3 regions of the Metabacillus hrfriensis genome follow, and region 3 is predicted to be linked to each of the others. Evidence: riboswitches for the same ligand, from Rfam matches in the RefSeq annotation. Region 3 holds a riboswitch; each other region holds the start of a gene.

The links. Region 3 has a riboswitch for thiamine pyrophosphate ahead of tenA (thiaminase II). Riboswitches for the same ligand answer to the same signal wherever they lie in the genome.
Region 1: another riboswitch for thiamine pyrophosphate. It lies ahead of tenA (thiaminase II); the one in region 3 lies ahead of tenA (thiaminase II).
Region 2: another riboswitch for thiamine pyrophosphate. It lies ahead of thiM (hydroxyethylthiazole kinase); the one in region 3 lies ahead of tenA (thiaminase II).

Annotation. Positions count from the first base shown of each region.
Region 1 covers NZ_CP126116.1:1,245,634-1,248,918, forward strand. Annotated here, with positions in the region: gene QLQ22_RS06110 (monovalent cation:proton antiporter family protein) at 1-1,033, shown strand, start outside; TPP riboswitch at 1,103-1,212, shown strand; gene tenA (thiaminase II) at 1,285-1,971, shown strand; gene tenI (thiazole tautomerase TenI) at 1,968-2,576, shown strand; gene thiO (glycine oxidase ThiO) at 2,573-3,285, shown strand, end outside.
Region 2 covers NZ_CP126116.1:2,755,601-2,758,885, forward strand. Annotated here, with positions in the region: gene thiD (bifunctional hydroxymethylpyrimidine kinase/phosphomethylpyrimidine kinase) at 1-519, opposite strand, end outside; gene thiM (hydroxyethylthiazole kinase) at 506-1,324, opposite strand; TPP riboswitch at 1,376-1,484, opposite strand; gene QLQ22_RS13720 (LysE family translocator) at 1,955-2,551, opposite strand; gene QLQ22_RS13725 (sodium-dependent transporter) at 2,647-3,285, opposite strand, start outside.
Region 3 covers NZ_CP126116.1:4,079,452-4,082,736, forward strand. Annotated here, with positions in the region: gene QLQ22_RS20365 (ABC transporter ATP-binding protein) at 1-69, opposite strand, end outside; gene QLQ22_RS20370 (ECF transporter S component) at 47-643, opposite strand; gene tenA (thiaminase II) at 643-1,326, opposite strand; TPP riboswitch at 1,441-1,544, opposite strand; gene QLQ22_RS20380 (MurR/RpiR family transcriptional regulator) at 2,117-2,878, shown strand; gene malX (maltose/glucose-specific PTS transporter subunit IIBC) at 3,188-3,285, shown strand, end outside.

The sequences.
Region 1 (3,285 bases), 2.2 Mb from region 3:
GAAAATGGATTCCTTCGGCTACGGATTTTTGATACCGATCTTCTTTGTTATGGTTGGTGTCGATCTTGATGTATGGTCGATGTTTAAGGATCCAAAAATTTTAATGCTGATCCCATTGCTGTTTATTGCCTTGCTGATCTCTAAAATTGTGCCGATTTATTTACTGAAGAGATGGTATGACACAAAAACAACGCTTGCTTCAGGATTTTTGCTGACATCAACCCTTTCCCTTGTTATTGCGGCAGCTACCATTGGAGAAAGAGTAAATGTGATTGATGCACAAATGTCAGGTGCGCTCATTTTAACGGCTGTTCTGACGAGTATTTTTACTCCGATTGGATTTAAGAAGCTTTTCCCTGAACAGCTGTCTTCGCAAAAGAAGCTGAAGGTAGCTTTTATAGGAGCCAATCAAATGACACTGCCGGTGACACGCGAGTTAAATCCGAAGATGTACGATACGACGGTGTATCATACTTATGTCGATAAAAATGAACAGCAGATCGCTGAATCATTGTTTCATATTGAGGAGCTTGAAGATTACTCAATTGAGACCCTGCAGTCCCAGGGAGTATTTGAAGCTGATATCCTTATTGCTGCTGCAGGAGATGAGGATACGAATGCTGAAATCGCCATGTTTGCAAAAGAGGTTGAAGTTGGACGGGTGATTGCAAGCATCTCATCACCATTATTAGACGAGCAGCTAAGAGCGAAAGACATTGATGTCTTCTCTGTTCTGCTTTCTACCAAAACCTTGCTGAGGGCTCTTATTGAAGCACCTGGCATCATGAAGATTCTGACCAATAACGATTCAGCTCTTTATCAGATAAAAATGAACAACAGACGCTACGATGGCATGGTGCTCCGCAGCTTTCCATTTACAGGCGACGTTATTTTTGTCCGTATTTTCAGGGAAAATGAATCGATTGTGCCGCATGGCGATACAGAGCTGAAACGCGGAGATTTACTGATTCTGACTGGATCAGCTGAATATGTGGATGAGCTCAGGCAAGAGCTTGAGTTCCATAAAAGTTGATAATTTTGACTTGAAAGTTTCTTTGAGCATGGTATGATGTACATGTAAATATTTCTAAAATAATATATAAACAACCGCTAGGGGAGCCCTTTTAGAAGGGCTGAGATTGAAGTTTGCCTTCAAGACCCTCCGAACCTGATCTGGCTAAAACCAGCGTAGGGAAGTGGTGTAAAGGTCTATTCATACACCACTTTTCTATGCGAAAAGTGGTTTTTTGCCGTTTTTATACTAAAAATGAGGAGGAACAAAACATGTCATTTTCAAAAGAATGCCGGGAGTATGCAGATAAATGGTGGGAAGGAAGCTTTGAACATCCTTTTGTAAAAGGAATTGGCGAAGGCAGCCTTTCAAAGGAGAAATTTAAATACTATGTGATGCAGGATTCTTATTACTTAACGCATTTTGCAAAAGTGCAGGCTTTTGCAGGGGCGATGGCCCCTGACCTTCATACAACATACCGGATGTCCGTTCATTCACAGGGAACCTATGAAGCAGAGCTCTCTTTGCATCAGCAATTTTCTGTCCTGCTTGGAATCACAGACACCGAACGGAAGGAGTTTAAGCCATCGCCAACTGCGTATGCTTACACCTCCCATATGTACCGTTCAGTTGCGACAGGAAATCTTGGTGAAATCATTGCAGCTCTGCTTCCATGCTATTGGCTCTATTATGAAGTCGGGGAGCACCTGAAAGATTGCAAGCCTGGTGATGAAGTTTATGAGAAATGGATTGCGACTTATCACGGTGATTGGTTTAAAGAGCTTGTCCTCGAGCAGATTGCAAGATTTGACGAGCTTGCTCTGCGTGCAAGCGATCACGAGAGACAAATGATGAAGGAAAACTTCCTCATCAGCTCGATGTATGAATATCGTTTTTGGGATATGGCGGAAAAGATGGAAGCGTGGGATGAGACACAAACCATGCTGATGCAAAAGTGAAATTGCACCTTGTCACAGATGGACGGCACTCTGCTGCAGAGCTCGTAAAAATCATCACAGATATACATACCTCTGCAGATGCCATTCATATTAGAGAGAAGAATAAATCAGCTGGGGAACTGATCAGCTTAATTGAAGAGCTCCATCAAAATGGGGTTCCGAAATCAAAGCTTGTCATGAATGACCGTGTGGATGCAGCTGTTCTTTCTGGTTTGCATCAGGTTCAGCTCCCATCGCACAGCTTCAATGTGAAACTGGTGAAACAGCGCTTCCCGCATCTTGAGGTAGGCTGTTCAGTCCACACTGCTGCTGAAGCAGTATATTGTGCTGAAAATGGGGCAGATCGTCTCCTTTTCGGGCATGTATTCCAAACATCATCAAAAAATGGTCTAGAAGCAAGAGGGATAAGCAAGCTTGCGGAAATAGCGGAATCTGTCAGCATTCCAGTCATTGCAATTGGAGGAATCAATCCTGCTGTCATTCCTGATCTAAGAGATATAAAGATTGAGGGAGCAGCCGTGATGTCCTATGTTTTTTCAGCGGAGCATCCAAGTCATGCGGCACTTGAACTTGCTGATCAATTAAAAAGGGGGATGGGCCATTGAAGCCTTTATTTGATGCCGGCATTATCGGCGGAGGAGTCATCGGGCTTGCCTCTGCCTATTATTTAGCGAAAGCCGGACTTCGAGTTGCGGTATTTGAAAGCGGAAAAACAGGCAGCGGAGCATCCAGTGCTGCGGCGGGTATGCTTGGCGCCCATACTGAAACTGAAAAGGATGATGCTTTTTTCAGGTTTGCTAAAGAAAGCCAGGCGCTTTATCCAAAATTAGCTCATGATTTACTGCTGGAAAGCGGAATTGACATACAGCTTCAATACAATGGAATGTACAAACTGGCAATGACGGCTGAGGAAGCCGATTCTTTGAAAAAAAGAGCAGAAATTGAAAAGGACGTAGAATGGCATTCCAAAGAAAAAGTCCAAGAATATGAAAAAGGCATAACAGATGCGATTTACGGGGCTCTGAAAATTGAAAAAGATGGAAAGCTTACTCCAGCCGCGCTGTGCAAAGCCTTTACAAAAGCCATTCAGCTGATGAGCGGAAAAATCTTTGAAAACACACCAGTATACAAAGTCAGCAGATTTGAAGGCTCACACTATGAAATCGAAACGCCTCAAGATACGTTTTTTTGCGAAGCTCTTATTCTTGCAAATGGCACATGGAGCAGCCGGCTGATAAAGGAGTTCACACGCAATATATTTGTACATCCTGTTAAGGGCGAATGTTTGTCTGTGACAATGAAAGATGGAAAACT
Region 2 (3,285 bases), 1.3 Mb from region 3:
CACAACATTTTTCACGCCAAAAGAATGCAGGATTTTGGCAGCAGTCTGACGATCATCAAGATTGAGAATGTTCAAACCCGTCAGCACTTCAGCTTCTGGAATGTTGGGAGTAACGACCAAAGCAAGCGGAAGCAAATGATTTTTCAATGCTTCTACTGCTTCATCCTGCAATAATGAAGCACCGCCTTTGGCTATCATGACGGGATCTACAATCACTTTGCTCCAATTGAACCTCTTTATTTGTTCAGAAACAGCTTCAATAATTTCACTATTAAAAAGCATTCCGGTTTTAATGGCATCAGCTCCAATGTCTGAGCCAATCGCTTCAATCTGCTGCACAACCGCGTCCGCTGTTAATGGAAACACACCATGTACACCTAGTGTGTTTTGAGCGGTAACCGCTGTAATGGCAGACATTCCGTATACATTCAATTCCTGAAACGTTTTTAAATCCGCCTGAATTCCTGCTCCGCCTCCGCTGTCAGAGCCTGCAATTGTCAGTGCTTTAGAGATTGACATGGCTGACCTCCTCAAGCGCAGAAAGTTTTTGAATATTATCAGCTGAAATGGTATAAAGATTGTTTAAAAACTCGATTTGAAAGCTTCCGGGACCTTCAATTCCTTCAGCTGCAAGTTCTGCAGCACTCCCGTAAACCGCTAATGCTGCAGCAGAAGCACGAACATAATCTTTTTCAACAGCGCAAAATGCGCCGATAACAGAGGTGAGCAAGCAGCCTGCACCTGTTACTTTAGTTAATAGAGAATTACCATTTTTGCATATATATGTTGTTTCTCCATCTGAAACAATATCCTGTTTTCCTGTAATGACCGCAATAGTGTTTAACTGCTTTGCAGCTTTTACAGCAAGTTCGATTATGTCACCTTCGCCGTCACCGGAGTCGACTCCTTTTATCGACCAGCTCTCCCCAACGACATTTGCCACTTCAGCAGCATTCCCTCTAACTGCAGTGATCTCCAGTTCCTTTACGATTTTTTGTGCTGTTTCAGTACGGTATTTTGTTGCGCCTGCACCAACCGGATCAAAAATGACTGGCACGCCATGCTTATTGGCAGATTTCCCTGCAAGCAGCATCGCTTCTACATTTTCTTCGTTTAAGGTGCCAATATTTAATACGAGTGCCCCAGCAATTTTCGCCATATCCGCCACTTCTTCCTTGGCGTAAGCCATGACCGGCGATGCTCCGATTGCTAACAGGCCATTTGCTGTAAAATTCGTTACCACAACGTTTGTAATATTGTGCACCAGAGGTTTTTCTTTTCTTACTTTTTCTAGAATCGCATCAATCGTTTTAGGCTCTATCATATTTTTTCCTCCCCATAATAAAGAGCACTCTGCCGCGGCAAAGTGCTCATATGTATCCCTGAATCACATCCCTGCGCTGGCATTATCCAACAGGTTCATTCGGTCTACGGCAGATAGCCGTACTCTCAGCCTGATTCCACAAGCTCCCGTTTTCATTATTTTATTTTATGATTCAAAGTCTACTCTTCTGACACTGGATTTGCAACCATTAAGCAGCTGTTTTTTTTCTCCATCACTTTTGTTTTTATCAATAAAATGAAAATAAGTATAATTGGAATCCCAAACTGAAATGGCAAATGAATGTATAAAGGCACAATTTCAAGTCCAATTTTTATATGCAGGAATCATACTCGGAGAAAATCTATGAGGCACTCAAAACGGGCAATCACCAAGTTCTTTTTTCATCAGCTTCTATTGATTCAGACAATAGACTGTATTATCATTTTTATTTCCTCAATTTTCGATCCGATTTGGCAGGAATGGATTATTATTCCTTTCCAGGTTCATTTATGTGAATCAAATAATAAGAACCCAGCTTCCTTGGTTTATTGGTTCCTATTAGTGCTAAAAGTATTTTCAAAGCAAGCCAGATCGGCAGCCAAAATAAAAAAGACATCATATCTGATGTCTTTACTTTCTTTCCAATGCTAATTTAATGCCAAATCCAATGAGTACTGCTCCGGTAATGCCTTCCATCCAATTTTGTACAGCTGGCTTCTTCATGAAAGCACTCAATTGATGAATCAAATAAATATAAATAATAAACCAAATAAAAGTAAGAATAGTGTATGTTAATCCCATGATCATAAACTGTGTAAAAGTATTTGATCCCGGCTCCAAAAATTGCGGCAAAAAGGTTAAAAAGAAAACAGCTACCTTAGGGTTTAGGAGATTTGTCAAAAATCCCTGTCTATAACAGTTGACTTGTTTTGCTTCAGGCTTTTGTTCTTCTCTATCTTGTATTCTGCCCGGTTTTTTTAGAGTCCATAATGATTTAAGTCCTAAATAAATGAGGTAGCAAGCTCCTGCGTACTTCAGGATTGAAAAGAGAAAAGCTGATTTGACAATAAGTGCTGATAAACCTAACACAGCTGCAAAAGTATGAATTAAAAGTGCTGTCAAGGTCCCGAACACTGTTTTCATTCCTCCTGCCCTCCCGCCAGTGATTGTATTCTTAGTAGCGATGGCTGTATCAGGTCCAGGCAATAAAATTAATAAGATCGACATGATGATAAATAATGATAAGTGCTCCAAGCTTATCACCCTCCATTCTGAATTTTACCTATTTTAACATACGGAGGGAAAGCTTGATAGAGCCTAATTTAACGGGAAAGTAGTTTCCAGATTCCTAAAACATCCAGCAAAACAAGGAAAATAGCAATTGGAGCTACATATCTCATTAAAAAGAACCAAGTGTTAAAGAGTCCTTTAGATAAAGACGAACCGTTAGCAAGTTCTGAGTAAAGCATGGATTTTTTCATTTTCAAAGGAACAAAGATGGAGATCAGCAGAGCGCCAATCGGCATCAAAATATTGCTGACCAAATAATCAGCTGCATCGAAAATTGATTTTCCAAAAATGCTTACTTCACTCCAGATTCCAAATGATAAAGCAGATGGCACTCCGACTGCGAATATAGTCAGTCCAATGATCCAAGACCATTTAATCCGTTTATTAGCATCACCTTTAGCGATTACAGATACTATAATTTCAAGCATCGAAAACGCTGATGTTAATGAAGCAAATAAGAAAAGCAGTAAGAAGGCAACAAAGAATATCATTCCAAATGCCATTTGATTAAAAACGGTCGGCAGAACATTAAATAACAAGACAGGCCCAGCATCAGGCTTCAGTCCAAATGTAAAAACTCCCGGGAAAATAGCTAATCCTGCCATAACAACAATAAATATATTCATACCTACAATCGAAATCGCAGATTGCGGCAAATTTGAATCCTTCGG
Region 3 (3,285 bases):
GCTTAGTATTTTTTCAGAACGATTATAAAAGCGAATAGATAGATCCTTACATCCCAGAAACATTTCCATTTAAGTGTTCCCTTTTCCTTTTTTCCTTCATAATTTCATATTGTTCTAAAACACCTGTTTTTGCCAGTGAGTCCACGACTGCTTTCGCTAACCAGCCACCGAGAATCATTCCGCTTATCACATGAATTACTAACGTAACAAAAAATACTTCTGTCGTGTAATATCCAAAACCGTTGGCGATTAAGTTATAGATCATGCTTCCAACCGCTGCAAGAGCCCCAGACAGCATTAATGTAAACAGGTTGTAGCGTTTATATCTGAATATCGCGAATGCGATTTCTGAACCAATACCTTGAAAGACGCCAATTAAAAGGGCCGATAGACCAAAATGACTTCCTGTTAATAACTCTACTGCTGCCGCTGCAACCTCTGCAATAAGCGCCGCACCCGGTTTTCGGATAATATACGCTACTATTGGACTGGCAATCACCCAAATCCCAAACATAAATCCTGCGCCCACCGGCCCCACAATAGCGGAAATCGGAATCCAAAGAGTAGACCATCCTAAATAAATAACTCCACAAGCCACCGCTAGAATGACAGCAAGAACTACTTCTTTCATCTTCCAGCTCATCACTTAACTACCTCCATTTTCACAGGCCATTCTTCGAGTTTATAGGCCATATCCCAAAACATATATTCAAGCTGACAACTTATTAAAAAATGTTCTTTCATCTTTTCTTTTTCTCTCTCTGTTGCTTCCTTTGCCCACTCATCTATCCGGTCACAAAATTTGGTTGTAATCGAATCTGTACGATTCCCATAAAAATTTATCCAATCATAAAATGGATGAGAGCGGTCTGGATTAACTTCATTTAATATTCTTTTCCCAATCTCCCAATATGTCCACGGACATGGTAATAAGACAGCTAAAATTTCCCCTAGTGTTCCTTCGTGTGCAACTGTAAGCATATGACGTATGTAATGATGGGAAGATGGTGATAACGGATACCCTTGTAATACTTCATATGGAACTCCCGCTACTTGACAAAAGTTATTATGCGGGTGGATTTCACTTTTTAATATAAATGAAATTTGCTGATTAAACATATCCATATCTTCACGATTCTCACACTTCGAGACCGCTATTCCATAGATTCTGATAAAGGAACTCAAATATTCAAAGTCCTGTTTAACATAATGAATTAATTGTTCCTTTTTTAATTCCCCATTGGCAATTCCTTGGACAAAAGGATGTTCGAAAATCGCATGAAAGATAGGATTTGCTTCTTTTCTTAGTTCTGCTGAAAAACTCATATATTTAGCCCCCTTATTGGTTATAACGGGAAGACACTATAGGGAGCGGCTACTATAAGTTAAATACGAAAAAAACCGCTCCAAAAATGGAGCGGCAGAATAATTGTATATATTCATACACGGACTCCACTTTCCTACGCTAGTATGAACTAGATCAGGTTCAAAGGGTCCAGGATAACTCCTGTCTCAGCCATAAAATGGCTCCCCTAGTGGTCTTCCTATTAATTTAATATTTACTGTACACATGCTTTCTATTAAAGTCAATCAATTTATAATTACAGGATTAGTATGAAACTTTGTTAACTCCATTTGTTAAAGAGCCCTGAAGTTATGATTAGAAGTTTCGGGATAATGAGACACCTTTAATAAGAATCATTTCAAAATCTCCATAAATCCCACAAGAAATTCTTCGATTAATTGGCCTCAATATAATTAAAGAGCGCAATTCTAGCTGTATATTTGCAGCTGACATCAGATTTTACAGCAATCAAAAAGTGCAGTTCTCACTGCTCTCAACATTGATGGCAGAATCTTTACGTGCTTACCTTTTAGTTTTCCTTCGGCAGGAATCAATTTATTATCCACCGTACCACTTTGATTCCATCAGAAATGATCCTGACTCTTTTTTCTGGAATTTGCATAAAATGACATTGGTAATGTGATTAACTAAAATGGAACTGAAGATGAAAAAAAGATGATCCCAAGATTACTGTATACCAATAAAAGCTTTTGTTTTAGAGTTTCATGGATATGCTATAGTATAAGGAATAATATAGAGTGGTGATGAACGATGAAAACATTCTTAAAGCGATTATCTCAACGCAGAGATCAATTAAGCCAGTTAGAGAAACAGGTATTAGACTATATTTTAATAAACCCGAATCTCGTTGTTCAGTCCAATGTGAATGATCTTGCCAAAGAATTATTTGTATCAACCGCAACGATTAGCAGAACTTGTAAACAGTTAGGCTACGAGGGATTCCAAGATTTAAAATACACGTTAAGTAAATATGTTGATTATGATAAAGATGATGAAAATATTATTTCTTCTAATACGATATTGACTCAAATAGATCGAGTAAAAAAAGAAATGGAGCAAACCTTACAGAATCTCAATGAAGAAAAGATTCAAAAAGCTGCAGCGTATATTAAAGAAAGTAATTATGTTGAGTTTTTTGGGGTTGGGGCATCACTTCCAACTTGTGTGGAAGCTGCTAGAAAGCTTACCTTTTCAGGAAGAATCTGCAGTGCACGTGAAGATTGGGATGAACTAAGATGCGTGGCCAATAGTTTATCTGAAAATGATTTAGCCATTTTAGTATCATATAGTGGAGAAACATTACATATACTAGAGTTTGCAAATATATTAAAAGAGAAGAACGTAAAGACAATAGCCGTCGTTGGCCGACGGAATAGCCGGTTGGAACAAGAAGTTGATCTCACTTTTCATGCACATATTACAAACGGATATTATGGCGAATTAGATATGAGTTCGAGATTTCCGTTAAGCATTATTTTGGATTTCATTATCCTGACGTATATGAATCATTAGTACTAAGAGGTTTCTAGTAAATACTAGAAACTTTTTTTTATGAAGGCAAAGGGAACGAAACTTAAAACTTCAATAAAAGAAACCCTTTCAGACTTAATTTTTGAGGTGAGGTAAAGAATATGAGAGGGATTTCAGAACTTCTATACTCTTTTTGTATGTAAGCTCGTTACAAAAAAAGTAACTGTGTACAACAAACATGAAAGCGATTGCAACACAGTACTAATAAAGCTATGCTATACCCGTAAGTTGATAGAAAACTTACATGAGCAGCTAGCTCGCAACCTGACTTTGGAAAAAGGAGAGTCCAGTATGAAAAAGAAAAGCATGAAATCGAATTTTTGGGAGTTTTTTCAAGGCTTAGGGAAAACTTTTATGCTACCTGTGGCACTGTTAGCATTCATGGGATT